DNA from 4 places in the Halomonas sp. NyZ770 genome. Region 3 is predicted to be linked to each of the others. Evidence: predicted binding sites of a transcription regulator. Region 3 holds the regulator's gene; each other region holds the start of a gene.
What was found. The regulator sigma-54, encoded in region 3, starts transcription at its own class of promoters, with help from an activator protein. The targets are predictions, from matches to a motif close to TGGCACNNNNNTTGCTNT.

Region 1 (7,683 bases), 1.8 Mb from region 3:
CTATGACCATGGCCGTGCGAATGCCCACCCCCCACCTGGTTATAGGCGCCCGGCTCGGGGTCGAAGGTGGCGTTGTGGTGCTCGAGCGTCGCGCCCAGCAGCTCGGCCAGCTCTTCGAGAACGTGGTCGGGTGGGAAACGCACCCAGCCGCCCTGCTGGTCTTCTCCCAGCGCCAGCTGCACATGGCGATTGCCGAGGTGGTACGCCAGCCGTGCCAGGGGTAAGCCAGTACTCACTCGCGCGGTCACCACGGGCTCGATGGCGGCACAAATGCGCACGATCTCACCATTTTCGGCTTTCAGGCCTTCACCATCGCGCAATACCGGGCCGCGATCCAGAAACAGGCCCAGCGGCTGGCCGCTGTCGCTTTCGGCTTTCAAGCGGCCACGAATGCGCAGCTCGAAGGGCAGTGTCAGCGTGTCGCTGGCGGTGTCCTCATCTACGGGGCCGAGGCGTTCAATCAGTTTCAACATCGATATCGTCCTGTTATAGCCTTGGGGGGCTCGCCGGGAGCAGCCCTACGAGAGGGCGCTGTAAATACCTCCCTGTACGCTACTTTTGCCATCCATGGCAAAAGACCCTCTCTACGGGCTGCCCCCGGCTCTCGTGTCGCCTAGGATATGTCTTACATTCAAAACAAGTGATACCGCTGCGCCAGCGGCAGTTCAGTCGCGGGCTCACAGGTGAGCAGTTCGCCGTCGCAGCGCACTTCGTAGGTTTGCGGGTCGACGGTGAGCTCTGGGCAGGCGTCGTTGAGTTTCATGTCCTTTTTGCGCACGCCGCGCACGTTCTTGCAGGCCGACAGCGTACTTTGCAGGCCCAGCCGCTCCTTGATGCCCGCATCGATGGCGGCCTGGCTGACGAAGTTGAGCCTTACCTGGCTGGCCGCCCGGCCAAAGGTGCCGAACATGGGGCGGTAGTGCACCGGCTGCGGCGTGGGAATCGAGGCGTTGGGGTCGCCCATGGGCGCTCCGGCAATCATGCCGCCTTTCAAAATCAGCGCCGGTTTGACGCCGAAGAAAGCGGGCTTCCACAGCACCAAATCGGCCAGTTTGCCCACTTCAATGGAGCCAACTTCATGGGCGATGCCGTGAGTAATGGCGGGGTTGATGGTGTATTTGGCGATATAGCGCTTGGCGCGCAGGTTGTCGGCCCCCAGCGCTTCATCTTCCGGCAACAGGCCGCGCTGCACCTTCATTTTATGGGCCGTTTGCCAGGTGCGGCAGACCACTTCACCCACGCGGCCCATGGCCTGGGAGTCGGAGGCGATCATCGAGATCACGCCCAGGTCGTGGAGGATATCCTCGGCGGCGATGGTTTCGCGACGAATACGTGAATCGGCAAAGGCCACGTCTTCGGGAATATTGGGGTCCAGGTGGTGGCAGACCATGAGCATGTCGAGATGCTCGTCGATGGTGTTTACCGTGTAGGGCCGCGTGGGGTTGGTGGAGGACGGCAGCACGTACTCCTTGGAGCAGGCAGTGAGAATGTCCGGGGCGTGGCCGCCGCCTGCACCTTCGGTGTGGTAGGTGTGGATGCCGCGCTCTTTGAAGGCCGCCAGGGTGTCCTCCACGAAGCCGGATTCGTTGAGCGTATCGGTGTGGATGGCGATCTGCACATCATACTTTTCCGCCACGCTCAGGCAGGTATCGATGGAGGCGGGGGTGGTGCCCCAGTCTTCATGCAGCTTGAGGCCCATCGCGCCCGCTTCCAGCTGCGCTTCGAGGCCTTCCGGCAGGCTGGCGTTGCCTTTGCCGAGCAGGCCGATGTTCATGGGCAGGTCGTCCACGGCCTGGAGCATCTTGCCAATGTGCCACTCGCCGGGGGTGCAGGTGGTGGCGTTGGAGCCCGTGGCGGGGCCAGTACCACCGCCGAGCATGGTGGTGACACCGCTCATCAGCGCTTCTTCCACCTGCTGGGGGCAGATGAAGTGGATATGGGCGTCGATGCCACCAGCGGTGAGGATTTTGCCTTCACCGGCAATCACTTCGGTGCCGGGGCCAATGACGATCTCGACATCGGGCTGGGTGTCGGGGTTGCCCGCCTTGCCAATGGCGGCGATGCGGCCATTTTGCAGCCCCACATCGGCTTTGACGATGCCCCACCAGTCGAGAATCAGCGCGTTGGTGATCACGGTGTCCATCACCGAGGCATCCTGGCGCTGGCTTTGGCCCATGCCATCGCGGATCACCTTGCCGCCGCCGAACTTCACTTCTTCACCGTAGTGGGTGGCGTCTTTTTCGACTTGAATCCATAGCTCGGTGTCGCCCAGGCGCACGCGGTCGCCTACCGTGGGGCCGTACATATCGGCGTAGGCGCGCCGACTGATCTTGTTTACCGGTTTCATGTATTGCCTCTGCCTCAAGCGTTGAGTCCAGTGCTGGGCGGTCATCGTCTGTGTGACCAGTCACCCAGACGATGACCGCCCTACCGTCGGTTGTTCTTTATTAATCCGTTGGCTAATCGAGCGGCCCCATCACATCGCCACGGAAGCCGTAGATTTCCCGCTTGCCGACGAACGGAATCAGCGTGACTTCGCGGGTTTGGCCGGGTTCGAAGCGGATGGCGGTGCCTGCGGCGACGTCCAGCCGGTAGCCACGGGTTTTATCGCGGTCAAACACCAGCGCCGGATTGGCTTCGGCAAAGTGGTAGTGGGAACCTAGCTGAATGGGGCGGTCGCCGGTGTTGGCCACCTCTACGGTGATGCGTTCGCGGCCCGCACACAGCTCGATATCCGCTTCGTGCAACTGATACTCACCGGGAATCATGGCGCTCTCCTAGCGGTGGACGGTTAGTTGATAGGGGTGTGGACGGTGACCAACTTGGTGCCATCGGGGAAGGTGGCTTCTACCTGCACTTCATCGACCATCTCGGCCACGCCTTCCATGACATCGTCACGGGTGAGGATCTCGCGCCCGTAACTCATCAGGTCGGCGACGCTGCGGCCGTCTCGTGCGCCTTCCATGATTTCAAAACTAATCAGCGCCACCGCCTCGGGGTAGTTGAGTTTCAGGCCGCGCGCCTTGCGCCGCTCGGCGAGCTGGGCGGCCGTGAACAGCATCAGCTTGTCTTTATCTCTTGGGGTCAGTTCCATGGAGTGTCTCCAGCATCATCGAGGTGTTGCCAATCAGGTTAGCCAAATACGCGGGGTATGCGCATCGCGTTCGATCCAGCGCGGGCGTAGTAGCTGCCAGGCATGTTCACACAGGGCCCAGGCTTCGTTTCGGGATGCACCTAAATAGCGCATCAGCAGTACGCCATGGCGTTCCGTCACTGCCCAGCGGGGGTTATCCGGCAGCGCCTCGCGCAGTGCTTCGATGGCCGCTGGGGCATCATCGAGCCCCACGGCCCACAGCGTGGCCTGCACCGTCGCGCCGCCCTGCCCCCAGCGGCCCACGAAGCGCGGGTGTGCAGGGTCCAGCGGCTGGCGCTCCAGCCATAGCGGCTTGCCGTCCAGGGTCAGGCGGAAGTGCTGCTCGATCTGCCCGGAAACGTAGGGTAAATCGCTGGCCGGGCGGCCAAGCGCCATCACTTCCCAGCCCAGGCAGCGGGCATCACCGTGCAGCGCGATATGGGTGCGCTGGTGGCCCTTTGAGCCGTCAAAAGCGATGGTCTCCTGAGGCAGCCACTCCAGGGTAGCGCCCGCCTCCACCGTGAGTTCGGTGAGCTGGGTCCAGGCGACCCCTTGGCTGTCGGCTTTGTAAAGCTTGTTGGCAGCGGGCGTGGTGAGCAGCGCGTGGGCGCCGCGCTCTACATGGGCACGGATGGTCAGCGCATCACCGCTCACCAGCCCGCCGGGCGGGTGCAACACGTAAACGTGGCACGCTTCCTGGCTGCCTTCCGGGTAGAAGGGGCGCTGCACGCGTAGCGGCCCTTGGTGGCGCGCCTGCACTAATCGGGTCACGCCATCGCGGTTGGCAAAGCTCAGGGCCAGCGAGGCGGCCCAGCGGCGCTCGGCGTCAAAGCGGTGGCCGGAACCAGCAGCGGGCAGGGCGAGTTCGCTCAATATCATGGGCGCTGTCGCTTCCTTGTGGATAAATCATTGGCTTACAAATGCAAGGAATGCGCCAAAATGGTGAAAAGCGATACTTCCTAGTCGCTGCGGGTACCCGCTCGTCACATTGCGGAGAGACTCGGCCTCTCAAAGCACCAAAAGAGATCACAAAAAGATCGACTTGCACCAAATTAGAACAACACGACGATAAATAAAGTGCCTGGAGGTGCTCCTCCCGTCACCCATCGTTCTTTGCTTAAAATACCCATCATGCTTTGCTTAAAAATAAAAGGCTGAGGTAAAGTCAGCTAATTCGCCATTACGCGCCCTCGAGAACAACAACCATGACCCTATGCGCTCGTCTATCTGCCGCGTTTTTATTCGGCCTGCTGAGCACTCATGTCGCCGCACAATCGTTACCTAGTGGCGCGCTTCAGGAGGGCACTCTCTCTAACCAGCAGTTGATCCAGGATGCGATGCTGGGCGTGGCGGCCAAAGTGGCCACGCTGGGTTGCCAGCAGCCTGAGTCGTTTCAACCTTACGTGCTGGCGATGCCTCAAGGGAGTGAGGGTGCTCGGTATTGGCGAGAGCTGTGGGTGGTTCAGGGCTGCCATTCGGAATTTCCTGTCGAAATCCGCTTTAGTGAGGCAGGGCTTGGGGCAGCCAACTACACGATTGAGTAACGGTGGGTTTGGCAGTGGTGTAGAGCTTTTGGCGCCAGGAAACATACAGGATGACGCGTCAATTCACCGCATAAGGGTCCGTCAACCACGGGACTCTTTCCGATACTATGATCCCCGATACGATGACTTCCGATACGATGACGCCCTTGTTTCGTCAAAACGACCATGAAGCCCACCATGCGTAACCAGTAGATGCATTACTTCCGCTCAGCAGACTCTTTTTGGTATCGCGCAGCGCTTTATCTGGCGTTCGTCGCGATCTACCTGCTGTTTGCCGGGCCGCTGCTCTCCCAACTGCAGGCATCTCACGCGTCAGGTCATGCCCACCATGACGAGCATGCCTTGTGTCTCAGCCACTCCGACCCTACCCCCTCCTCTTCACACGCACTGAAGCACTGGCACCACCAGTGTGATTACTGCGGTGTCTGGCAGCAGTCACCCTCGGCACCCAACCACCTTCCCGCCATTGGCAGCAGGGCGTTTATCGATGCGTCGCCATTGCCAAGCACGTTCTCCCAACGGACGGTGGTGTGGCTCGATTACCCCCACGCGTGCCCTCGTGCTCCCCCCTTGCTGCAGGCCAGTTAACCCCATGACTGCGCGGGGTAGGCACGCTTAGAGGGTGTTTACAAATGTCACGAGCGACGGTCAGGCAAGGCGAAATCAGCCGAAAAAGCGGAGTTTACGAGGTGTAAATGAGCATTTTGAGGCTGATTTCAACGCCGCATGGCCTAGCGCAGTAGTTTGTAGACACCCTCTTAGTGCCTTGCCTACCTGTTACCCAGTGGCAACGCCTCCTCCGGGAGGTGTCGCTGCTCGCCGCTATGCAGCGGCTCTGGAGCACTCACATGTCGACTATTTCCGCATCTCCCCCGGCGCGCAAAGCCGCGCTGGATCTGTATCGCGCCGTCTGGCGATGGCACTTCTATGCCGGGCTGCTGGTACTGCCCTTTCTGATCACCCTCTCCCTGACAGGCGCCCTGTACCTGTTTCGTGATGAGCTGGATGCCGTGATTCACGCCGACCTCAAACGCGTAGCAGTACAGGAGGCCGCCCAGCCCCCCGCCGCGCAGGTCAGTGCGGCACTGCAGGAGTACCCAGGCACGGCGGTGAAATACACGTCCCCCGCCACGCCCGACAGCTCGGCAGAGATCACCGTCAACACGCTGTCTGGCGAACGCCTGGCGGTCTATGTGAACCCTTATACCGCCGAGGTACTGGGCTCGCTGGACGACCGGGGCACGGTGATGTGGACCGTGCGCTACCTGCATAGCTTCAAGTTCTTCGGACAAACCCCGCGCAAGCTGATCGAGATAGCGGCGGGCTGGTCGATCCTGCTGGTCGCTACCGGGATTTACCTCTGGTGGCCGCGCCAGGGCAGCGGCGGCGTGGTGAGCGTGCGCGGCAAACCCAAAAGCCGGGTGTTCTGGCGTGACCTGCATGCGGTGCTGGGGATCTTTATCGGTGGGTTTATCGTGTTTCTGGCCATTACCGGCATGCCGTGGTCGGGCGTCTGGGGTGGGCAGGTCAACCAGTGGGCCAATGGCAACAACTTCGGCTACCCCTCGGGGGTGCGCGTGGAAGTGCCCATGTCCAATGCTTACCTGAGCGATCAAGGCATCACCAGCTGGTCGCTGGAGCAGGCCCAGGTGCCGGAGTCCAACCCACCGGCGGCGCCCACTCCCCGCCTTGGGCTGAACAGCATCGTGGCCATTCTGGATGAGCTGGGGCTGCAGCAGGGCTATGTCGTCAACCTGCCCACGACGGCAGCAGGGGTCTACACCGGCTCCATCTATCCGGATGACCTGGCCCAACAGCGGGTAATCCATCTCGACCAGTACAGCGGCGAGCCGCTGATCGACATGAGCTACGCCGATTACGGCCCCTTGGGCCGCTGGCTGGAGTTCGGCATCAACGTCCACCTGGGTCAGGAGTTTGGCCTGGCCAATCAGCTGCTCCTGCTGGCCGTCTGTCTGGCCATCATCGTGATGTGCGTGGCGGCAGGTGTGATGTGGTGGAAACGCCGCCCCTCGGGCGCCATGGGCGTACCGCCCCTGCCTGCCGACACGCGGGTATTCCGCGGGCTCATCGCCCTGCTGGTCATCGGCGGGCTGCTGTTTCCGCTGGTTGGCGCGTCGCTGCTGGTGATGCTGGTCATCGACTGGTGCATCGTGCGGCCGTTGCAGGCCCGGCGTCTCGCTGGCGCTGGCTAGCGAGACGCCCGTTTCCAGCACCTAGTGGGTGTGGGAATGCGAGTGTGTGTGGCCATCCCCGTGGTGGCCACCTTCCGGCGATTCACCTGCCGGGAACACCTCGAGCGTGATGTCCACTGGCTCGGCATGGCGAAACTCCAGTGTCACAGGAATCGCCTGCCCTTCGACGATGGGTGACGCGAGTTCCATGAACATCAGGTGCAGACCACCCGGCGCCAGGGTGACGGTTTCACCGGCCGGAATTTCAATACCACCAGGCAGTTGTGCCATGCGCATGACATCGCCATCCATCTCCATGGTGTGTATTTCCACCCGCTCGGTCAGCGGGCTGGAAGCACTTACCAGAGTATCGTCGGCATTGCCCTGATTGGTGATCGTCACGAAACCTCCCCCAGCCCCCGCCCCTGGCGGCGTTGCCCGACTCCATGGCTGGCTGACCACCATATCCGGTGCATGCCCAGGAGCCACTTCGTGGTGTTCACCACCGTGGTGCGCCGCAAGCAGAGGGGCTTGCAGCATGATCATGGCACTCGCCAACGCGGTACCCAAGGTCAAACGGCGTATCATTGGATGAACTCCCTGTTTTCAATTGACGCATACCACACGGTTACGTCCACTGCGTTTTGCCTGATAGAGCGCCTGGTCGGCGCGCTGCATGGAATACTGGTAATCCGGATGGCCGTCGTGCAACGTGAGCCCTACGCTCACGGTAACGCTCAGCAGTGTATCCGCCGTCGCCAGCATCGGCTCTTTGGCCACGGCCTGGCGTAGCCGCTCGGCGAACAGGCGGCTT
Region 2 (7,683 bases), 2.0 Mb from region 3:
CGCGTTTTGCGTCAGTTACCTCACGGGTCACGGAAAGCACTCCTTCCAATTCGTCCGGTTGTTGGGTACTGCTCACCAGAGGGCTCAAGGTGGCATGAAAATCGCGCGACTGCTGGCCCAATGGCAGCGAATACTCGAACGTGGCCACCTGACGAGTGCGCTGCACCTGCTGGAACACGTCATCAAAGGCCTGTGCCAACGGCATGGGCAGTACCTCGGCGTAGGATTTACCCAAGGCCTGGGCACTGTCCAGCAGCAGCTTATCGGCATCCAGGGCGTGGATATAGGTAAACCGCCCCTGGCCATCGAAGACGAAAATCATGTCCTGGACGGAATGAATCAACGCATCCAGGCGAACCTGTCGAGCCTGAAGCTGATAGCCCAGCGCCAAGCGGTGCAGGTAATGCCGAGCCACCCACGCCCCCAACGCCCCCAGCAAAGCCATGACACCCGACAGCAACCAGGCACGCTGACGCCAGCTGGCCAACAGGCGCTGAACATCGACCCCCACCACTACCATAACCGGGTAGTCGGCCACACGTTTGACGTGAAACAAGCGCTCTTTGTCATCCAGCGGTGACAGCATGGTGAAGACGTGCAGGCGATCATCGCTGACCAGCCAGTCCCGATAGGCCGTTGCATCGATCTCACGCCCCAGCGCCACGCCTTGGGCAGGTTCCGGATGGCGCGCAATCAGTTTCAGGCTGGCATCGACCAGCGCAACACTCTCGCCCTCCTCGACCCCCATGTGGCTCAACGCAGCGCTGAACATCTCGGGCAACAGCCGAGCAACCACCACACCATTGAACGCCCCCTCGGCAGGGCCTAGCCGCCGCGCATGGTACAGATAGAAGCGCTGATCCAGGGCCGACCAATAAAGCGGCGTGACCACTTCGTCATACGCTGACTGGCTGAAACCTCGAAACAGTGCCGTCTGGCTCAGGTCCCTGCCCGCATGACGGTTGTCGCCACTGCTTACCCAGGCGCGCCCGTCTGCATTCAACACGCCAAGCTCATCGATCAACGGCAGATAGCGCGTCAGGTTCTCCAGCGCTACCTGAACCTGCACCTCACGGTCAGGCACGCCTGCCGTCTGACGTTCGAGCAGCTCTTCGAGCCCAAACAGCGCCTGCGCGCTCTGCCCCAGTACTCCATTCGCCCATTCAGCCACCACGCTGGCGCGGGCAGCAGCCCGCGCTTCTGCGGCCTGCAGCTCTTGCTCGTACTGCCCTTTCAACAGCCAGCCAAACAGTACCAGCATCACGCACAGCGACACGATGTAAATGGCAATGACGCGATGGCGGTAACGACGATGGCGAGGCAGCGTATCAAGGTGTCGGGAGAGTCCATCACTCGGCGGGAGCGACATCATGCATACCTTAGTCAGGCATCCCGTGGGCGCACCTGATAGAGTGAAAAAAGACAGAGGAAGATACACCAGCCCGAGACATGGGTGGGACTGTTGAAGTGTGGCGCGATGTTTTTTTGATGTATATCAATTTTTGGCAAAAACCGTCATCAAAATCCTCATATCGGTATGACCGGCAGGGCAACGAGGCAGCCATGGCATCTCTGGGACAAATGAGCGATTACGAAATACGCCTGGTGCGTATCTTCAAGACCGTGGTGGAGTGCGGTGGCTTCACCGCAGCAGAAACGACGCTGGGCATCAGCCGCTCGGCCATCAGCCAGCACATGAGCGACCTGGAGAGCCGCCTGGGGTTTTCGCTTTGCCAGCGAGGTCGCGGTGGGTTCAGCCTGACCGAAGAAGGCAAGGAGATTTACCAGGCAGGCCTGACCCTGCTGACCGCCCTCGAAACCTTCAAAAGCGATGTCAATGCACTGCATCACACCATCAAGGGCGAGCTGAATATCGGCATCACCGATAACCTGGTGACGCTACCCGCCATGAACGTTACCCACGCCCTGGCGGCGCTGACGGCGCCCAACCATGCGGTGACCGTGAATATTCATATGGAACCCTCGGACGCGGTGATCCGGGGCGTCATGGATGGGCACCTGCACGTCGGGGTGGTGCCTGCCGTGAACCTGCCGACCAGCCTGGAGACGCGCTGGCTTTACGACGAGCCGTCATACCTGTACTGCTCGGCAGAGCACCCCTTGTTTCCACAGGCCGATGAGAGGCTCGAAGCAGGCGACATTGCCCAGTACCCCGCCATACAGCCCCGCTACCCGCTACCGGAAAAAGCCCGCCAGGCCCACGAAGCACTCAACCGTCGAGCCTCTGCGTCAGACCGAGAAGGCGCTGCCTTCCTGATCCTGACCGGACGCTTCATTGGCTTTCTACCCGAACACGTGGCCGCCCAGTGGGTCAGCGCAGGCAAGATGCGCGCCCTGCTGCCCCAGCACTACGCGTATCGCATCCCGTTCGTGCTGATTACCCGCCACGACCGCCGCCCCAACCGCGTGGTGGATGCCTTCCTGGGGCTGGTGAAGGAAGCTAACTAGGCTTTGTAAGAAAAGTCGGCGAGCGATGGCCAGACAAGGCAAAAATCGGCGAAAAGACGGAGTTTACAAGGTGTAAATGAGTACTTTGAGCCGATTTTTAACGCCGTATGGGCGAGCATAGGCAGTTTTCGTACAAAGCCTAGCGGCGCAGCCCGTCAGGCTCTACCTGACAGCTGGCTGCGCCATGCGCTACCGCATCAAGGCTGGCGAGCCGCCTCGCTGGCCATCAGCGGCACAGGGCCTGCCTGGGGAGACGACGCCAGCGTACGGCTGGCGACGTAGTACACCACCGCCCCCAGCGCCGAGCCCGTGAACCAGCCGTAGTCATAGAACCAGTTCATGGTACCGGTCAGCAGCGACAGCAGGGTCAGGCTCACCGGAATGCCGAAGGCAATGAATCCGGCGATATTGACCGCGGGGTAAGCCTGGTGGTCCATGTACAGGCTAGGCACATCCAGGCGCTGGCGTTTGATCAGGAAATAATCCACCGCCATGATGCCTGCAATCGGGCCCAGCAGGCTGGAGTAGCCCAGCAGCCAGTTGGAGTACATCTGCTCCAGTGAAACGCCCTGGCTCACCACCCCCGCCTTTTGCAGCAGGTCGTAGCCCATCAGCAGCACCCCCACGGCGCCGGTCATCAGCACGCCACGGGTTTGATTGATCAGCTTGGGGGCAATGTTCTGAAAGTCATTGGTGGGTGAGACGATATTGGAAGCGGTGTTGGTCGAGATGGTCGCCACGATGATCAGCAGCATGGCCATGATGACCCAGAAAGGGCTGTCGATATAGCCGATCAAGCGCACCGGGTCGGCCACGGTTTGGCCTACCAGAGTTTCCGAGGCGGCGGTCAATACCACGCCCAAGGCAGCAAAGAAGAACATGGTCAACGGCAAGCCCAGGATCTGCCCGACGATCTGGTCCTTCTGGCTCTTGGCGAAGCGGCTGAAATCAGGAATGTTCAGTGACAGCGTCGCCCAGAAGCCCACCATGGCCGTCAGGCCAGCAAAAAAATAGCCATATACCGAAGCCCCTTCCGGGCGCGACGGCGGCTGGGCCAGCAGTTCGGTCATCGACATGTGCGGCCACGCCCACATCATCAGTCCGATCCCCACGGCCAACAGCAGCGGTGCCGCCAGGGTTTCCAGCCACTTGATCGACTCGGCCCCGCGAATCACCACGTACAGGTTCATGGCGCCAAACACGAAGAAACCAATCACCTCGCCGACGCCTCCCAGCGCCGCCCAGGCGGGAAACAGCGCCGACAGCAGCAGGTGAATGGCCAGCCCGCCAAACATGGTTTGAATGCCAAACCAGCCGCAGCCCACCAGCGCCCTGACCAGGCAAGGCACGTTGGAACCCAGGATGCCAAACGAAGAGCGCAGCACCACCGGAAAGGGAATGCCGAATTTGGTGCCGGGAAAAGCGTTCAGCGTCAGCGGAATCAGCACGATCACGTTGGCCAGCAGAATGGCCAGCAGCGCCTCGCCCACGCTCAGCCCAAAGTAGGCCGTGAGCACGCCGCCCAGGGTGTAGGTGGGCACGCAGATCGACATACCGACCCACAGCGCCGCAATGTTCCATTTGCTCCAGGTACGCTCTTTTGCTTCGGTAGGCGCAATATCGTCGTTGAAGCGTGGGCTTTCACGCACATCGTCTTCCACTGCCAGTTCGACCAACCCCTGCTGATCGATCATTCGAGATTTAGCTGCCGTCATCGTTGTCTCCTCAGCCTCGCCATTGCCTTTTTATCTTCAAAGGTTCAACAGGTTGCGCAGCAATAAGCGTGCCCAAAACCACGCGCTCACCGCTAACTCATTGAACACAAAGCTGACCAAACAGACATATATAAAGACGAAGCCCTCTGTATCATTGTTGTTATAGTCACGGGTATTAAAACCTCCTAAACAGGGTAGCGAAATATTCATAAAACGCACCACAAGAATGCAAAACATCAATATAAAAACCAAAAAATAAAACACAAACCATTGATTTAAAAAAAATAAAAATGAAACGCCATAATAGTGCAACACCTCACCAAATTGATAAAAACGGACAATAAAAAACTTAAAAAACAGCAAAAACAGTCACTTGAAAGACAGCCAGGCTTTTCATAAAAACTTCTTGCAAAACGTCTTCAACCAGCGCTATGTTCAAAAAGCTGTCTATCTTGACAGCTTTGCTAACAATTATAAGTTTCGACCATGAGTCGATGTCATGACACGCCTAGCGATCTTTTCCGCCACTCATCGATACCGGCAGAAAAGCCACCCATAGCTGGCCTCCCATCCATTCGGAGGTCGTCGCGTTATGACAAAAGAGGGGTAGTCCATGCAGAAAATGAAGATTGGCCTGATCCAGATGGCCCTGAATACCAGCACCGATCAGGAACCCGGCGCCATTCGTGACGCGATGAACGAAGCGCACCTGCCCATGATTCAGCAAGCCGCCGAGCAAGGCGTGCAGGTGCTGTGCTTTCAGGAAGTGTTCAATCAGCCCTATTTTTGCCCCAGCCAGGACAGCAAGTGGTACGCCGCCGCCGAGCGGGTGCCGGAAGGCCCCACCTGCCAGATGATGCAAAAGCTCGCGGCCGAGCACCGCATGGTGATCATCGTCCCTATCTATGAAGAGACCGAGACCGGCGTTTACTACAACACGGCAGCGGTGTTCGACGCTGACGGTAGCTATCTAGGCAAATACCACAAGACACACATTCCCCAGGTGGCTGGCTTTTGGGAGAAATTCTTCTTCAAACCAGGTAAATCCAACTGGCCGGTTTTCGATACCGCCTACGGCAAGATCGGCGTGTACATCTGCTACGACCGCCACTTCCCGGAAGGCTGGCGGGCATTGGCGCTCAACGGCGCCGACGTGATTTTCAACCCTTCGGCCACGGTGGCCGGTCTTTCCCAATACCTCTGGGAGCTTGAGCAACCCGCCTCTGCGGCTGCCAACGGCTGCTTCATCGCCGCCATCAACCGGGTTGGCACCGAGGCGCCCTGGAATATCGGCGACTTCTACGGCTCCAGCTACATCGTCAACCCACGCGGCAAGATCGAAGCCCAGGCCAGCGCCACGGAAGACGAGCTGCTGGTGCATGAGATCGACCTGAATATGGTGCGCGAGGTGCGCAACAACTGGCAGTTCTTCCGCGACCGACGCCCCGAGACCTACACCCGCCTCACCGACGGTGAATGATTCTGCTGGCTAAACACAACGACAGGAGCGAACCATGAGCTTATTGATCAAGGGCGGCACGGTGGTCACCCACGCCGACACTTACCGCGCCGATGTGCTGTGTGTCGACGGCAAAATCCACGCCATTGGCACCGACCTGGACGTGCCGGAAGGCTGCGAGATCGTCGATGCCAGCAACCAATTGGTGATGCCTGGCGGCATCGACCCCCACACCCACATGCAGATGCCCTTCATGGGCGCGGTGGCCAGCGAAGACTTCTACACCGGCACCGCCGCCGCCATGGCGGGCGGCACCACCACGATCATCGACTTCGTGATCCCCAGCCCCGGTCAGTCGCTGCTGGAAGCCTTCGAGACCTGGCAGGGCTGGGCGGAAAAATCCGCCACCGACTTCGCCTTCCACGTGGCGATCACCTGGTGGGATGAGAGCGTCAAAGAGGAAATGGGCACCCTGGTACGCGACCACGGGGTCAACAGCTTCAAGCACTTCATGGCCTACAAGGGCGCGATCATGGCCACCGATGACATTCTGGTGGAGAGCTTTTCCCGCTGCCTGGAGCTGGGCGCGGTGCCCACCGTGCATGCGGAAAACGGCGAACTGGTCTACCACATGCAGCAGAAGCTGCTGGCCCAGGGCATCACCGGGCCGGAAGCCCACCCGCTTTCCCGCCCACCGCAGGTGGAAGGCGAAGCCGCCAGCCGCGCCATTCGCATTGCCTCCACCCTGGGCGCGCCGGTCTACCTGGTGCACGTCTCCACCAAAGACGCGGTGGATGAAATCGCCTACGCCCGCCAGCAGGGTCACCCGGTGTTCGGCGAGTGCCTGGCGGGCCATCTGGTGATCGATGACAGCGTTTACCAGCACCCGGACTGGGCCACCGCCGCCGCCCACGTGATGAGCCCGCCTTTCCGGCCCAAAGGCCACCAGGAAGCGCTCTGGCACGGCCTGCAATCTGGCAATCTGCAAACCACCGCCACCGACCACTGCTGTTTCTGCGAAGAGCAGAAGGCCGCCGGGAAAGACGACTTCACCAAGATTCCCAACGGCACCGCAGGCGTGGAAGACCGCCTGGCCGTGCTGTGGGACGAAGGGGTCAATACCGGCAAGCTCTCGCCCCAGGAGTTCGTGGCGGTCACCTCCACCAACACCGCCAAAATCTTCAACCTCTACCCGCGCAAAGGGGCGATTCAAGTGGGTGCCGATGCCGACCTCGTGGTCTGGGACCCCAACGGCACCCGCACGATTTCCGCCAAGACCCATCATCAGAACGTCGATTTCAATATTTTCGAGGGCAAGACGGTGCGCGGCATTGCCCGCCATACCATCAGCCAGGGCAAATGGACCTGGCGGGATGGCGAGCTGCACGCCGAGCGCGGCGCAGGGCGCTACTTAGAACGCCCCGCCTACCCCGGCGTGTTCGAGCTGCTCGCAAAACGTGCCGAGCTGAATGCCCCCGTGGCGGTCACTCGCTGAGCCTAGCCCCACAAAGAACAGACGCCCCACGAAGAACAGAACGATCCAGAAGGACCAGGGAGAAACGACCGTGACCCATTCACTTGATCATCTGCCCAGCGCAAAAGAGGTCGGCACCTACGACCCAGCGACGCTGGCAAGCAACTTCAGCGACCTGCATCCGCCGCTGACGCCGCGCCAGGCCATCATCGAAAGCCAGCGCTGCCTGTACTGCTATGACGCGCCCTGCGTCGAGGCCTGCCCGTCGGACATCGACATTCCCAGCTTCATCCGCCAAATCAGTGACAACAACATTAATGGCGCAGCAGAAACCATTCTGGAAGCCAATATCCTCGGCGGCAGCTGCGCCCGGGTGTGCCCCACGGAAATCCTCTGCGAACGCAGCTGCGTGCGTAACCACGACGCCGAGTGCCAGCCGGTACTGATCGGTTTGCTCCAGCGTCACGCTACCGATCACATGCAGTTCGATAGCCACCCCTTCAAGCGGGCCGCCAGCACTGGCCGCCATGTTGCCGTGGTGGGCGCGGGGCCTGCGGGCCTCTCCT
Region 3 (7,683 bases):
GGGCGCTGGCCGGTGAAAAAACCGGCTTTGCCTACTCCAACCAGATTACTGCCGATGCTCTGATGGATACCGGACGCACCGCGTCGGGCATCGTGCGCAGTGGCAAGCAGTTGCCTGGCCAGCGTGTCGTGCCGGTAAGCGCAGCGGCGCGCTATGCAGGTATCGACCCGCTGGCAGGGCTGAGCGCCGAGGAGAAGGTGGCCATGCTGAAGCAGGCCGACCGCGTCGCGCGCGCTGCCGACCCCAGCATCAGCCAGGTCAGTGCCTCGCTGTCCGGCACCTACGAAGTCGTGCTGGTGCGCGCTAGCGACGGTACCCTGGCGGCGGACGTGCGACCGCTGGTACGTTTCAATGTCAGCGTGATCGCGGCCAAGAATGGCCGTCGGGAGCGCGGTAGCGCCGGTGGCGGTGGGCGCTACTCCATGGCTCGCCTGCGCGATGAGGGGGTGGCCGAGCGCTATGCCCAGGAGGCCGTGCGTCAGGCGCTGGTCAACCTGGAAGCGGTGGATGCACCCGCTGGACAGATGCCCGTGGTGCTTGGCGCTGGATGGCCCGGCATCCTCTTGCACGAGGCGGTCGGGCACGGCCTGGAGGGTGACTTCAATCGCAAGGGAAGCTCGGCTTTCGCCGGGCGAATGGGCCAGCGCGTGGCGGCCAAGGGCGTCACTGTGGTAGACGATGCCACGGTCATGGATAGCCGCGGGGCGCTCAGCGTCGATGACGAGGGCACGCCGGGCCAGTACACCCCCCTGATCGAGGATGGCATCCTCACCGGCTACATGCAGGACAAGCTGAACGCGCGGTTGATGAACATGGCGCCAACCGGGAACGCGCGGCGTGAGTCCTTTGCCCACCTGCCGATGCCGCGTATGACCAACACGGTGATGCTGGCCGGGCAAGATGCGCCGGAAGACATCATCAAGAGCGTCAAGCGCGGCCTTTACGCGGTCAGCTTCGGTGGCGGGCAGGTAGATATCACGTCGGGCAAGTTCGTGTTTTCAGCCAGCGAAGCCTACCTGATCGAAGATGGCCGCATCACCTCGCCAGTCAAGGGCGCCACGCTGATCGGCAATGGCCCTGAGGCGATGGGACGAGTGTCCATGATTGGCCATGACCTGGCCATGGATACCGGGATTGGCGTATGCGGCAAGGAGGGCCAGGGCGTGCCGGTAGGCGTTGGGCAGCCCACCCTCAAGCTGGACGAGCTGACCGTCGGTGGCACGCAATCCGGCTAGTCAGACAGCGCAGCTCGTCATCGTTGGTGTGGGGGTCAGAGCGCCAGCGTATCGCGCAAGTGCTTGAACAGCTTGCGCGCGCTGGTCGGCGGTTTACCTTGCTCACGCTCCTTGCGGGCGTTACGCACCAGCTGACGCAGGGTCTGGCGGTCGGCATCGGGGTAGTCGGCAAGGAACAGGTCGACGGCGTCGTCACCCTCGTCGACCAGCCGATCACGCCACTTTTCCAGGCGGTGAAAGGCATGGTCGCGCTGCTCTTTCTCTTGCTCGATGGCATCGAATACCCCCTGGATGGCGGCTAGATCCTCCTTGCGGATCAGCTTGCCCACGTACTGCATGTGGCGGCGGCGGCCTTCATGGGAGCGGATGCGCGAGGTTTCCTCGATGGCCCGCAACATGTCGTCAGACAGCGGAAAACGCGCTCGTTCGGCGGGTTTCATGGCAATCAAGGTTTCGCCAAGCGCCTGAAGAGCATGCATTTCACGCTTGAGCTGGGATTTACTGGGACGCTCTTCCTGCTCGTCAATATCGAGGGGCTCGGGGCGTTGCTTAGGCATACAGACACTCACTGATTTGGATTCGTCGGCAGCATTATATCAGGCTGCGACCATAACATTGATTCGCCAATGCAATTGAGGCGAAAAGGAGACCACATGGCACAGGCATTTGATGCAGCAGCGCAACAGGCGCTACTGGCCCAGCGGGCGGAAGAAGCCCTTGGCCTGGCGAAAACGCTGGGCGCCGATGCCGCTGAAGTAGGCGCCAGTGTCGACCAGGGGGTGGGCGTCAGCGTACGGCTCGGCGAGGTCGAGACCGTCGAGCTTTCCCGTGACCAGGGAATCGCCATTACGGTCTACGTTGGCCAGCGCAAGGGGAGCGCCTCCTCCACGGATGCCAGCAGCGCCTCGCTGCGCGCCACGGTGGAAAAGGCCCTGGCAATTGCGCGCTATACCGGCGAAGACCCTGCTGCCGGGTTGGCAGACGCTGCGCTGATGGCGACCCGGATGCCGGATCTCAAGGTGCACCACCCGTGGGCGCTCTCGACCGAGCAGGCCATCGAGCTGGCGCTGCGCTGTGAACAGGCCGGGCGCAGCGTGGACGGTATTCACCAGTCCGAAGGTGCCTCGTTGTCCAGTGGCGAGGGCGTGCGGGTCTACGCCAATAGCCATGGCTTTCTAGGTACCCAAAAGGGCAGCAGCCATTCGCTGTCCTGCATGCTGATCGCCCAGGATGACAAGGGTATGCAGCGCGACTATGACTACACGTCGGCACGCAATCCCGTACAGCTGCGTGACCCGGAGGACGTCGGGCGCGAAGCGGCCGCACGCACCCTGCGGCGGCTGGGTGCGCGCAAGCCGCCCACCGGTACGTTTCCCGTGCTGTTCGACCCAACCCTGGCCGCAGGCCTGGTAGGCCACCTGATGGGCGCGTTGGCGGGCGGGGCGTTATATCGTGAAGCATCGTTCTTGTGTGATCGCCTGGGCAGCCCGCTTTTCCCGGAGTGGATGGGGCTGGAGGAGCGCCCCATGGAAGTCGGCGCCACGGCCAGCTCGCCCTTCGACGCCGAGGGTGTGCAGACCCGAGATAACCGTTTCATCGAGCAGGGCAGGATCGCCAGCTACATGCTGTCTGCCTACAGCGCGCGTCGCCTGGGTATGCAGTCGACGGGGAACGCTGGCGGAGCGCGTAACCTGCGTCTGTTGGCCCCGCTGACACCGCGTCACGAGCTGTTGCAGCAGATGGGGCGGGGTATTTGGGTCACCGAGCTGATGGGGCAGGGGGTCAATGCTGTGACGGGTGACTACTCTCGCGGTGCGGCCGGTTTCTGGGTGGAGAATGGCGAGGTACAGTACCCCATCGAAGAGTTCACCATTGCCAGCAATCTCAACACCATGTTCGCTGGCCTGATGGGGATTGGCGATGATACCGATACGCGTGGCAGCATTCATACCGGCAGCTGGCTGGTGGACGCCATGACGGTGGCGGGCAGCTGACGAGGGTTACTGATCCTCGTCGAAGCGGGCGTCGAACAGGGCCTGGATGGCATCGAGGGCCTGGTCGGCGTCTTCACCTTCTGCGGTAATGGTGAGTGACGTACCGCAGGGGGCCGCCAGCATCAGCAGCGACATGATGTTGGCCGCATCGGCCTTTTGCTGCTGTTTGTACACGTGAATGCGGGCTGAAAACTGCTGGCCGCACTTGACCAGTTTGGTGGCGGCGCGGGCATGAAGGCCGCGTTGGTTGGTCAGCGTTAAGGTTCTTTCAGGCACTCTGGTTCCTTTTTGCCGAGTGATATCAGGGCGACGTCGTGTCGCTGGGAGGGGTGGAAGAAGCGGCATCGACGGTAGCGGGTAATTCGCTCAGCGTGTACTGCAAGCCCAATTCCCGGTGTCTGAGCTGAATAGCGCCAGTGCGCTTGACCAGCGATTGCGCCAGTTGCTCGACCATGTAGACAGAGCGATGCTGTCCGCCGGTACAGCCAATGGCCACGGTCATATAGCTGCGTTGACTGCTTTGGTAAGCAGGTAGCCATTTCTCCAGCCAGGCATGAATATCGTCACGCATGTCATCGACGATGGTGTAGCCGCTCAAGAAGGCCTTGATGTTGGCGTCGCGTCCGGTGAACTGCCGCAAGCTGGGGTCCCAGTAGGGGTTGGGCAGGCAGCGCACGTCGAACACGATATCGGCATCCATGGGTACGCCCCGTTTGTAGCCGAAAGATTCGAACGTCAGGGTCAACTGGTCACGCCGCTGATGAGCAACCTGATCGGTGATGCGGCGGCGTAGGTCGTGTACCGAAAGACGCGACGTGTCGATCAGCAGGTCAGCCAGGTCCCGAATCTCGAGCAGGGTTTCTTCTTCCTTGTTGATGGCCTCTTCCAGGGTCATGTCGCTATCGCGCGTCAGCGGGTGGCGCCGACGGGTGGCCGAGTAGCGCTCCAGCAGAATGCGAGCGTCCGTGGTCAGGTAGATGACCTGAAAACGGATCTGACGCTGGCGTAGTTCTTCCAGCAGAGCAGGCAACTGTTCCAGTGCAGTAGGCAAGTTGCGCGCATCGATGCTGACGGCCAAATGAGTACGCCCCCCCTGTTGACGCAGTTCATCGACCAGCGAGCCCAGCAGCATGGCAGGCAGGTTGTCGATGGCGTAATAGCCAAGATCTTCCAGCGCCTGTAGGGCGATGGACTTACCGGACCCTGAACGGCCGCTAATGATCACCAGCTGCATAGCGCATCTCTCTTGGCTTGAGAAGGAATAGGGGGTTACCGACGGCCTTGCTGCCCGGCAAAGGCTGCGCTAGGCAGCCTGCTCGCGAATCTTATCGGTCAACAGCGTCAGCAGTTCACGCTGGCTGCTGACATTGCGCAATTGCTGGCGTGTGGCTGCGTCGTTCATGATCGTGGCGACCTGACCCAATAGCGCCAAATGCGTATCATCGGCTTCTTCGGGTACCAGCAGCACGAACACCAGATCGACGGGGTCACCATCGATGGCATCGAAGTCGACGGGTTCGGCCAGCTTGAGAAAACCGGCAATGGGCGTGCTGCAGTGAGGACTGCGTGCGTGGGGAATGGCCACGCCATTGCCGATGCCGGTACTGCCCAGCCGTTCACGGCCAATCAATCGACTGAAGACTTCCTGGCTATCCAGGCTGGGCGTGTTTTGAGCGATAAAGGTGCTGAAAAACTCCAGCACCCTTTTTTTGCTGCCCCCGGGCACGTCGTACAGCACGCGCTCCGGGGGGAGAATGGTTTCCAACGTCATCGGGTTAACGCACGCCAGCGCCTTGGGCGCGGGCTTGTGCTTTTTCCTTGTGTTTTACGAGCTGACGGTCGATTTTGTCCGCCAGGGCGTCAATGGCTGCGTACATGTCGTTGTCCAGCGCTTCGGCATGAAGGTCGGCTCCTGCTGCGTGCAGGGTGCAGGCGGCTTGCTGGCGCTCCTTTTCAACAGATAAGGTGACCTGGACGGTCGTGATGTTGTCGTAGTGACGTTCAACGCGTTCCAGCTTTTCGTTTACGTAGTCACGCAAGGCGTCAGTCAGTTCAACGTGATGACCAGTGATGTTTACTTGCATTGACGTGCTCCTTATCCATCGGACTGTACTTCGATTGTAACCCTTTTTGGGCCATTGCAAAGCCCTCGTCGAGAGTTTGTTGGGCGAGAGCGTTTAACTAGCGTAAACGACGGCGCTCACTCGACGAAGGTATACCCATCGACTCACGGTACTTGGCCACGGTGCGGCGGGCCACGGTAATGCCGCCCGCTTCCAGCAGGGTGACCAGACGGCTGTCGGAGAGTGGCTTGCCCGGAGGCTCGTCCTGAATCAGTTTCTTGATGCGTGCTCGAATGGCCGTGCTGGAATGGCTGTCGCCACCTTCCTGGCCGCTGACTTGGCTGGAGAAGAAGTACTTGAGCTCGAACACCCCGCGCGGGGTATGAATGTATTTCTGGGTAGTGACCCGCGAGATGGTCGATTCATGCATCTCCACCGCTTCGGCGATATCGGCCAGAATCAGCGGTTTCATGGCTTCTTCGCCATGCTCCAGAAAGCCGATCTGCCGAGCAATGATCTCGCGCCCCACGCGCAGCAGGGTGTCGTTGCGGCTCGAAAGGCTTTTGATCAGCCAGCGAGCCTCCTGGAGATGCTCTTTCAGAAACTGGTTGTCCTGGCTCTTGTCGGCGCGTTTGATCAGGCTGGCGTAGTCGGGCTGAATACGCAGTCGAGGCAGCGCTTCCGGGTTGAGTTCCAGGTGCCAGCCCTCGTGATCGTGGCGTACCACCAGATCTGGCGTGACATAGCTGTCGTCGGTGATGCCGTAGGCGCTTCCAGGCCTGGGGTCAAGGCTGCGGATTAAACGGATGACATCGTCCAACTGCTCGTCGTCGAGGCTCAGGCGTCGCTTCAGCAAGCGCATGTCGTCCTTGCCAAGGGCTTCGAGAAACTGGCGTACCAGGCGTTTGGCAGGCATCAGCAGCGGGGTGTCTTCGGGCAGCGAGGCCAGCTGCAGCATCAAGCACTCCCGCAGGTCACGGGCAAATACTCCGGTGGGTTCGAACTGCTGAAGGCGCAGCAGGGTGTTTTCGACCTCGCGCTGGCTCAGGCCGTCGTGGCCTTGTGCCTTGAGCCCCTCGCGAATGTCGTTGAGAGGCTGGGTCAGGTAGCCGTTGGCATCCAGCGCATCGATGAGGCTTTCGGCGATGGCATGTTCACGGGAGGAGAAGTCGGTCATGGCCAATTGCCAAAGCAGGTGACCGTGCAGGCTCTGCCCCGCCGCCTGACGCTCGAAGTCCGGGCCTTCGCTGCTGCCGCCCATGCTCCCCATGTCCTGGTACGTGTCGGACCAGTCGCTGTCTACGGAAAGCTCGCTGGGGATGCTGTCTGCCCACTCGGCTTCCTGAGGCTCGCTGACGGCCTGTTCGCCAAACTCATCTTCCTGCTCGAGCATGGGGTTGGCATCCAGCGCCTGCTGAATTTCTTGACGAAGGTCCAGCGTCGATAGCTGAAGCAGCGCAATGGCCTGCTGCAGCTGAGGTGTCATGGTCAGCTGTGTGCCGATGCGCAGTTGAAGAGAAGCTTTCATGACCATCTGAGAACCACTCGTTAATCAGAAAGCTCCACCCTAGAGCGAGTCTCCGTTTGGTGCAAGTGCAATAAGCATGCCACTAAATAAAATGTCTTCGTGGGCCATTGTTTAAAGCCGGAAGTCGGCGCCCAGATAGACGTCGCGTACCTTCTGGTTATTGAGGATTTCCTGGGGGTTTCCACTGGCGATGATGTGTCCGTCGCCAACAATGTAGGCAATATCGCAGATATCCAGAGTTTCACGCACGTTGTGGTCGGTGATGAGGACGCCAATATGACGCTTCTTGAGGGCGCGTATGATCGATTTGATATCGCCCACGGAAATGGGGTCGACGCCGGCAAATGGTTCATCCAGCAGAATGAAGGCAGGTTCGGTGGCCAGCGAGCGGGCGATCTCCACCCGCCGCCGCTCGCCGCCCGAGAGGCTCATGCCCAGGTTGTCGCGAATGTGGGTGATGTGAAAATCTTCCAGCAGAGATTCGAGCTTGGCTTCTCGGCTGCTGCGGTCGAGCTCACGACGCGTTTCCAGAATGGCCATGATATTGTCGGCCACCGACAGTTTGCGAAAGATCGATGCTTCCTGAGGCAGGTAGCCGATGCCTGCCAGGGCACGTTCATGCATCGGCGCCCGGGTCAGGTCGAGATCGTCGATGCCCACTTTGCCAGCATCGGCCTTCACCAGGCCGACGATCATGTAGAACGAGGTGGTCTTGCCTGCGCCGTTGGGGCCTAGCAGGCCAACGACACTGCCTTGGGCAATTTCCAGGTTGATATCCTTGACCACGCGGCGGCGCTTGTAACTCTTGGCCAGATGCTGTGCATGGAGCGTCTTGACCGCTGCAGTGTCGGGGCTGATGGCTG
Region 4 (7,683 bases), 1.3 Mb from region 3:
GGCTTTTTAGTGGTTCCGAGCCGGGATCGCCGAGCCTACGGCGATCAACAGCCTACTCGTCGGCAAGCGCAGGCAGCAGCGTCTTGAGCTTGCGCGTCAAGGTATTGCGCCCCCAACCCAGCAGCTCGGCCGCTTCCCCTTTGCGCCCCCCGGTGTGCTTCAGGGCGGTTTCGATCAGGATGCGCTCGAAGTCCGGCACCGCTTCTTCCAGCAGGTGCGTATGCCCTTCGGCCAGGGCGTGGTCGGCCCAATCCCGGAAGGCCGAACGCCAATCACCGTAAGCGCCCCCTTCCGGCGCGCTGACCGAGCGAAGCTCAGGTGGCAGGTCCTCGATCAGGATCTCCCTGCCAGACGCCATCACGGTGAGCCAACGGCAGATATTTTCCAGCTGGCGAACGTTGCCCGGCCACGGCAGCCGAGTCAGGTGAGCCTCTGCCTCGGTGGTCAGCACCTTGATGTCGGTGGATAGTTCCTTGGCCGCCTCCGCCAGGAAATGGCGAGTCAGGCGGGGGATGTCTTCACGACGCTCGGCCAGGCGCGGCAGGTGCACCCGAATCACGTTCAGACGGTGGAACAGATCCTCACGAAAACGCCCTTCATCCACCAGGGATTCCAGATTCTGGTGGGTGGCAGCAATGATGCGCACATCCACCTTGACCGGCGTATGGCCGCCGACTCGGTAAAACTCGCCATCGGCCAGTACCCGCAGCAGGCGCGTTTGCGTCTCGGCGGGCATGTCGCCAATTTCATCCAGAAACAGCGTACCGCCGTTGGCCTGCTCGAAACGCCCCTGGCGCTGCTGGGCGGCGCCGGTAAACGCGCCTTTCTCATGGCCAAACAGCTCCGATTCGATCAGGTCACGAGGAATCGCCGCCATATTGAGGGCAATGAACGGCTTGCCGGAGCGCGGGCTGTGCTGATGCAGCGCCTGGGCCACCCGCTCTTTACCGGTGCCCGACTCCCCATTGATCAAGACCGTGATATGAGAGTGCGACAAGCGCCCGATGGCGCGAAACACCTCCTGCATGGCAGGCGCTTCGCCGATGATCTCGGCGCTCAGCCCTTCCGGTACGCTGACCGGCCGCTGCCGCTCGCGGGCATGGGCCACCGCGCGCCGCACCAGCGCCAGCGCTTCGTCGACATCAAAGGGCTTGGGCAGGTACTCGAAAGCGCCCCCTTGGTAAGAAGCCACCGCGCTATCCAGATCCGAGTGGGCGGTCATGACAATGACGGGTAAATCGGGATGGGCGGCACGCACGCGGGACATCAGGTCCAGACCGTCGATGCCTGGCATGCGAATATCGGTGACCAGCACGTCCGGCGGGTTTTCCAGCAGCCGAGCCAGCGCCGTATCCGCCCGCTCGATACACTCTACATCCAGGTCGGGTTGCGCCAGCGCGCGCTCCAGCACCCAGCGGATAGCGCGGTCATCATCGACGATAACCACCCGTGCAACATCGGTACGTGTCGCCTCAGTCATGACGCATCTCCGGTAAATTAATAACCAATGGAATCAGTAAACGAAATTCGGTGTGTCCGGGTCGGGAATCGCATTCGATCAATCCTTGATGTTGGTGCAAAATTGACTGAGCAATCGACAGTCCCAGGCCGCTGCCTTCCGCGCGACCTGACACCATGGGGTAGAAGAGCGTTTCGCGAAGCGCATCGGGAATGCCGGGGCCGTTATCGATGACGCCCACCTCGCTGACCAGCCGATGGCGCTCGGCCCCCAGAGTGAACTGGCGGCGGGCACGGGTGCGCAGGGTCAGCGTGGGGGACGGCGTGTCGGCTTCGCTCATGGCCTGTACCGCGTTGCGGGCCACGTTCAAGACCGCCTGAATCATCTGCGACTCGTCGCCAGAGAGGTCGGGCAAGCTGGGGTCGTAATCGCGATGAACGGTGACCTGCGGGTGCTCGGCCAGCAATAGCGCACGCACGCGTTCCAGCACTTTGTGAATGTTCACCGGCTCATGCTTGATGATGCGATTGGGGCCCAGCATGGAGTCCACCAGATCGCGCAGACGATCCACTTCCTCGACGATGATGTGGGTAAACTCCCGCAAGGCCGGATCGTCCAGGTCGCGCTCCAGCAGCTGCGCCGCACCGCGGATACCGCCCAAGGGGTTTTTCACCTCATGGGCCAGCCCGCGGGCCAGTACCTTGATGGTTTCCTGGCGGGTGGTCAGCGCTTCTTCTCGAGAAATCTGCATCAGCCGGTCGCGGGGCTCCACCTCCAGCAGCAGCTCTTCGGCAGACAGCGGCGTCACGGTGTAATCCACCGTCAAGGGTTCACTGTTGAGCGGCGTAATACGCGCTTCGCGTTGGGTGTAAGGGTGAAACGCATCGCGTGCCTTGGCCAGCACGTCATCGATACTCTCATCGCCGCCCAGCAAGGTATCCAGACTGATGCCTTGTACGCGGCTGAAGCTCACCGCCAACAGCGCCTCGGCGGCCGGATTCATCCAGCGAACCCGAAGTTCGCCGTCCAGCAGCAGTACCGCCGTGGTGAGGTGTTCCAATAAGCGCTGATACATGGCGTGTCCTGAAGCGTCGCTAACCGTTGCGTTAGAGATTTAGCTGAGGAATTGCAAAAAGCGCGCCAAGTTACCCAAAACGACGCCATGCACGGCTTGGGGGCAGCCTGCCGGTGCCGCTCGGGCATTTATAGCGCACGGGCAGGGAGATTTAGCCAGCCTGATGCACCATTATAGTGCATTGCATTAATCGGCAATAAAAATCGTCACCTGATCGGTGCGATGTTGAATACGCCCCTGACTGTCCAGCAGCTCTGCCTGCAAACGATGCTGCCCTGGGGGCAGGCCTGCCAGCCAAAAAGCATCGCTGTGCAGAGGAGATTGGCTAAGCTCGCCGTTGACGAGCAGCTGGATCTGGTGGTCCTCGCGCAGCGCAGGGGATACGCTGACCTCCACGGGCGTCATGCCACCGCGCAGCGACGCCCCTGGCGCGGGGGCAACGATGACGAACCGGTCATAAGGCATGAACGGCTGGCCCGGACGCCCCAAAGGCCGTGCCGCCGAAGGCGCGGCTGGGCGGGTGGCGGCAGGCAAGCTGGGCAAGGGCGCCAGCCGCAGCACTTCGCCTCCGCGCTCGGGGTTATCGGTAAACGTGACGTTGCCTTGGGCATCGACGATGCGGTACACCGTTTGCGCCTGGGCAGCGCTTACCCACAGGCAGGCAGCCACGAAAACCCCTGTGGATAATATGGCTGACCATGCAACACGCCGCTTGCTCACCACGCTGTCTCCTCACCTATGCTGCCCATAAAAAAACCCCGCCGAAGCGGGGTTTTGGCTCGTCACACCGCAAGGGTGATCTTAGCAGTCATGCCATCAGCTTAGCAGCTGTAGTACATGTCGAACTCGATCGGGTGAGTCGTCATGCGGATACGCTCGACGTCTTCCATCTTCAGTTCGATGTAGGCGTCGATCATATCGTCGGTGAACACGCCACCTTCGGTCAGGAACGCACGGTCAGCATCGAGTGCTTCCAGTGCTTGATCCAGGCTGTTGGCCACTGTCGGTACGGACTTGCCTTCTTCTGGCGGCAGGTCGTACAGGTTCTTGTCCATGGCATCGCCAGGGTGGATCTTGTTCTTGATACCGTCGATACCCGCCATCAGCATCGCTGCGAACGCCAGGTAGGGGTTGGCAGTCGGGTCAGGGAAGCGAGTCTCTACACGCTTGCCTTTCGGGCTGGCAGTGTAAGGAATACGGATAGACGCAGAGCGGTTACGAGCACTGTAGGCCAGCATGACCGGCGCTTCGAAGCCCGGTACCAGACGCTTGTACGAGTTGGTAGAAGCGTTGGTGAAGGCGTTCAGAGCACGGGCGTGCTTGATGATACCGCCGATGTAGTACAGCGCCATTTCAGACAGGCCAGCGTACTCATCGCCCGCGAACTGGTTCTGACCATCTTTCCAGAACGACTGGTGTACGTGCATACCAGAACCGTTGTCGCCTACCAGCGGCTTCGGCATGAAGGTAGCGGTCTTGCCGTAAGCGTGCGCCACGTTGTGGATCACGTACTTCATTTCCTGAACTTCGTCGGCCTTCTTCACCAGCGTGTTGAACTTCACGCCGATTTCGTTCTGACCGGCGTTGGCCACTTCGTGGTGGTGTACTTCGACAGTCTGGCCAATCGCTTCCAGGGTGTTACACATGGCACCACGGATATCGTGGAAGCTGTCGACCGGCGGAACCGGGAAGTAGCCACCCTTGAGGCGCGGACGGTGACCCAGGTTGCCAGTCTCGACCTTGCTGTCGGTGGCCCAGGCGCCTTCGTCGGAAGTGATCTTGTACATGGATCCTTGAATGTCGGACTTCCAGTGCACTTCGTCGAAGATGAAGAATTCGGGCTCGGGGCCGAAGAACGCAGTGTCACCCAGGCCAGTGGACTCGAGGTAAGCCTCGGCGCGCTTGGCGATGGAACGCGGGTCACGGTCATAGCCCTGCATGGTGGCAGGCTCGATGATGTCGCAACGCAGGATCAGGGTAGCGTCTTCGGTGAAGGGGTCCAGGAAGCCGGTGCCGTCTTCCGGACGCAGGATCATGTCAGACTCGTTGATGCCTTTCCAGCCATTGATGGAAGAACCATCGAACATCTGGCCGTTTTCAAAAAACTCTTCGTTCACGTCACGCGCAGGCACGGTCACGTGCTGCTCTTTACCGCGTGTGTCGGTGAAACGCAGGTCTACCCACTTAACGTCATGTTCTTCGATTAGCGCAAGAGTCTTGGCTGACATAGTGTCCTCCGGTATGAGCGTGGCTTAGAGCTTGAAACAATAAGCTATCGATAAAAGTGTTATTCAACAAATCGTCTACATGCCTTGGCACGTGGCGCGTTTGTCTTTTTTGTTCGCTTTACGTTTGCTTGACCATGGATAACAAATCGCCCAGCGATCATTTCAGACCGGCTATCGTTGTAGCACGCCAAGCGGCTTCTGCCTATGGCCTGCTAGCGACTGACAAACGGCCCATGAAACTGTTCATGAAACTGCCTACGAAGCTGTCACGAAATATAAGCACGTAGCATGCCAACTTTGCACCAATATGGCTTTTAAAAAAATAACAGCATGATTCAAAAAGAAAAAATCATTTTTCACGATGCCTCCTGATGTAGCATTTCCCTACTACGCTACTGCATGAAGCACGTCTCAAGCTCAATATGCACCAAAAAAATACAAAAAATTCCCTTATTGCACAAAATCAGTGCATAGCAAGGCAGTCTATTTTTATACTTTTCTCCACCATTTCTCCTTGCTACGAAAAGAAACCAATGCCTACAATAAATTACAAAACGGAAAGTTGTTACTACGAAGGAAGCCGCTTTCATGGGTACGGTTTGCTTTATCGTCGATGCTTCCGTGGCGGGAGCCTGGCTTCCTCGCCACCTGCGCTCCATTCGTCAATCTGGCCTGGCCGAGCATCTCGTGCCCGTGATCGTGACCGCCGCGTTTCTGGATGAGCGCTTCGCGACCCTGGAGCACCGTTTTCACGCCCACTGCCTCGTCACCCCAGAGAAGAAACTGGGCGCTCGCCTGAATCAGGCGGCGTATGTCAGCCAGGCAGAATGGCTGCTGGTGGCCATGCACAAACAGGTATTGCCTGCACAGCTATGGCCCCTGCTGTACCCCGAGCTGGATACGCAAACGCTGGATGCGCTGATCATCAGCGCGATGACGCCTCGGTTGCCAGAACGCCTGTGGCAGCAGCTACGTGGCCCTAACGCCGCATTGCCCCCTTACATGGCCATCAGCCGAACCTGGCTGGAACGCCTGGGGGGCTTCGACCCCGAGCTGGAGGTCACGGCAATGACCGACCTGCTACAGCGCCTGCATGCCTGCCCTACCCGCCTGAAGACCCTCAGCGGGCAAGCACTGGGGTTGCCGCGAGGCTCTCCACTGAGCGCGTTGAAAGCACGCTTTTCTACCGAAACACCCCCACACTGATCGTCGCCCTCATCCCTTCATCACTCTTCAACGCCTTCCCCAATCCACAAGGCATACTGAACGGCCCCAGCGAGGCTTACCTAACGCCAACCTCATACTTTCAGGCGTTTGCCAAACAGCATGGCGCCCCAGGTGGTGGTGTTCACCGCCTTGTTCAACAGCACCGAGCCCACGCTGGCCACCACGATCAAGAGCAGTGCGTAAAGCACCAGCGGCAGCGTTTCCACGCCGACCAAGGTATCGGTAATGGCAAAAAACATCGGGTGAGCCAGGTAAATACCGAAGGAGTAGGCATTGATATAGCGCACCCAGCCAGGCGCTCGGCGCCCCTTCAAGCGGCGCATGGTCACCAGCACGAACAGCACGAAAAAGGGAATGACCCAGACTTCCTTGGAAGAGAACGCCAGCCAATGAGCAAAGGTGGCCATCACGATCAGCGCCACCCACCCCCATAGCCAACGGGACTGCGACAGCGTTTGCAGCCACACGGGGCGCTCCTGCAGCACGGCACGAGGTGCCAGCGGGTAATAGCGCACCAGTACCAGCGCCAGAAAGAAGAGATACACCCACCCCAGGGGCGCGATCCACAGCAAGTAGCCAGGGGGTTCTACCTGGAACCAGTACGCCAGCCCCCAGTAGGCCATGCTGACTACACACGCCACCCACAGCCAGGGCACCGGATTCACCCGCCACAGCTGCCAGCGGGTAAATGCCCAATACGCCGCATAGAACTGCATGGCGATGATCAAGAAATACCCGTGCCAGCCCGCATAGATGAAGTAGCTGCGCGCATTGGCCAGGAAGCCCAGGGCATCGTCGCTGCCCGACAACCGCCACCACTCTGCCGTCGAATAGATGAAGCCATACATCAGGTAAGGCAGCATGACGTACTTGACCCGCTGGAGCAGAAAGCCCGGCGGGACCTGCTTGTCGTAACGCACGGCGAAAACGAATATCGAGATGAACAGAAACACGGGGGTGCCCAACACCAGGGGAATCCGCATGAGGTCGGTGGCCAGGTTATCTACCCGCTGGTTCAAATGGTCCAGCCAATGAAACAAAAAAACGGCAATGCAGCCGTAAGCACGAAGCCAGTAGATTTCCTCGATTTTCTGCATCCAGCCTCCCGGTTTTCCCCCAGCGCACCGCCTAGCCGCTATCCTGTTAACAGCGGCCGAGAGTGAACACCCGCGAGCCGCCTGTTGTCCGACCTTGTAAATGCCCGTAAATTCCGGAGGCCCCGTGATCAGAAGAACTGCCTTGCAACGCATTGCTCTGCTGGCTGGACGCTTGGCCGGACTCTTTGGCTGGCTGGTGTTGAGCAACGTCGCACTGGCAGGCGAGGTGGTGCGCGACCAGTTCTACTCCCCCACGCTGGGCTACGATTACCCTTATACGCTTTATTTACCCGATGGCTATGACAGCCAGGCGACAACCCCCTACCCCGTGCTCTACCTGTTGCACGGTTCGTTTGGTAACGAGCTGGACTGGGCTACTCGGGGTAACCTGCCACAAGTGGCAGACCGGCTGATACAGGCAGGGCATATTCCCCCCGCCGTATTCGTGATGCCAGGCAGCCGCAGCTGGTGGGTAGATGGCCATAACGAACCCGCCCGCAGCGCCTTTTTCAACGACCTGATGCCTCACATCGAAGCCCACTACCACGTGGGCACCACTCGTGAGCAGCGTGGGGTGGCCGGGCTTTCGGCAGGCGG

Region 1: LG409_RS17365 (urease accessory protein UreD) is a predicted target of sigma-54. The motif match lies at 4,053-4,070, and genes of this name have one in related genera.
Region 2: LG409_RS16150 (NCS1 family nucleobase:cation symporter-1) is a predicted target of sigma-54. The motif match lies at 4,241-4,258, and genes of this name have one in related genera.
Region 4: glnL (nitrogen regulation protein NR(II)) is a predicted target of sigma-54. The motif match lies at 2,585-2,602, and genes of this name have one in related genera.

The regions. Positions count from the first base shown of each region.
Region 1 covers NZ_CP085143.1:3,767,445-3,775,127, forward strand. Annotated here, with positions in the region: gene ureE (urease accessory protein UreE) at 1-473, opposite strand, end outside; gene ureC (urease subunit alpha) at 632-2,347, opposite strand; gene LG409_RS17355 (urease subunit beta) at 2,460-2,768, opposite strand; gene ureA (urease subunit gamma) at 2,792-3,094, opposite strand; gene LG409_RS17365 (urease accessory protein UreD) at 3,128-4,012, opposite strand; gene LG409_RS17370 (hypothetical protein) at 4,339-4,677, shown strand; gene LG409_RS17375 (DUF2946 domain-containing protein) at 4,870-5,265, shown strand; gene LG409_RS17380 (PepSY-associated TM helix domain-containing protein) at 5,526-6,890, shown strand; gene LG409_RS17385 (copper chaperone PCu(A)C) at 6,912-7,457, opposite strand; gene LG409_RS17390 (diguanylate cyclase) at 7,476-7,683, opposite strand, start outside.
Region 2 covers NZ_CP085143.1:3,496,195-3,503,877, forward strand. Annotated here, with positions in the region: gene LG409_RS16140 (bifunctional diguanylate cyclase/phosphodiesterase) at 1-1,369, opposite strand, end outside; gene LG409_RS16145 (LysR family transcriptional regulator) at 1,564-2,469, shown strand; gene LG409_RS16150 (NCS1 family nucleobase:cation symporter-1) at 2,667-4,184, opposite strand; gene LG409_RS16155 (nitrilase-related carbon-nitrogen hydrolase) at 4,798-5,664, shown strand; gene hydA (dihydropyrimidinase) at 5,699-7,138, shown strand; gene LG409_RS16165 (NAD(P)-dependent oxidoreductase) at 7,209-7,683, shown strand, end outside.
Region 3 covers NZ_CP085143.1:1,526,894-1,534,576, forward strand. Annotated here, with positions in the region: gene tldD (metalloprotease TldD) at 1-1,235, shown strand, start outside; gene yjgA (ribosome biogenesis factor YjgA) at 1,271-1,792, opposite strand; gene pmbA (metalloprotease PmbA) at 1,889-3,229, shown strand; gene LG409_RS06945 (HPr family phosphocarrier protein) at 3,236-3,505, opposite strand; gene rapZ (RNase adapter RapZ) at 3,531-4,463, opposite strand; gene ptsN (PTS IIA-like nitrogen regulatory protein PtsN) at 4,533-5,000, opposite strand; gene hpf (ribosome hibernation-promoting factor, HPF/YfiA family) at 5,005-5,313, opposite strand; gene LG409_RS06965 (RNA polymerase factor sigma-54) at 5,411-6,826, opposite strand; gene lptB (LPS export ABC transporter ATP-binding protein) at 6,932-7,678, opposite strand.
Region 4 covers NZ_CP085143.1:257,365-265,047, reverse strand. Annotated here, with positions in the region: gene ntrC (nitrogen regulation protein NR(I)) at 53-1,480, opposite strand; gene glnL (nitrogen regulation protein NR(II)) at 1,473-2,534, opposite strand; gene LG409_RS01285 (DUF4124 domain-containing protein) at 2,721-3,203, opposite strand; gene glnA (glutamate--ammonia ligase) at 3,356-4,762, opposite strand; gene LG409_RS01275 (hypothetical protein) at 5,351-5,968, shown strand; gene LG409_RS01270 (acyltransferase family protein) at 6,061-7,086, opposite strand; gene LG409_RS01265 (alpha/beta hydrolase) at 7,211-7,683, shown strand, end outside.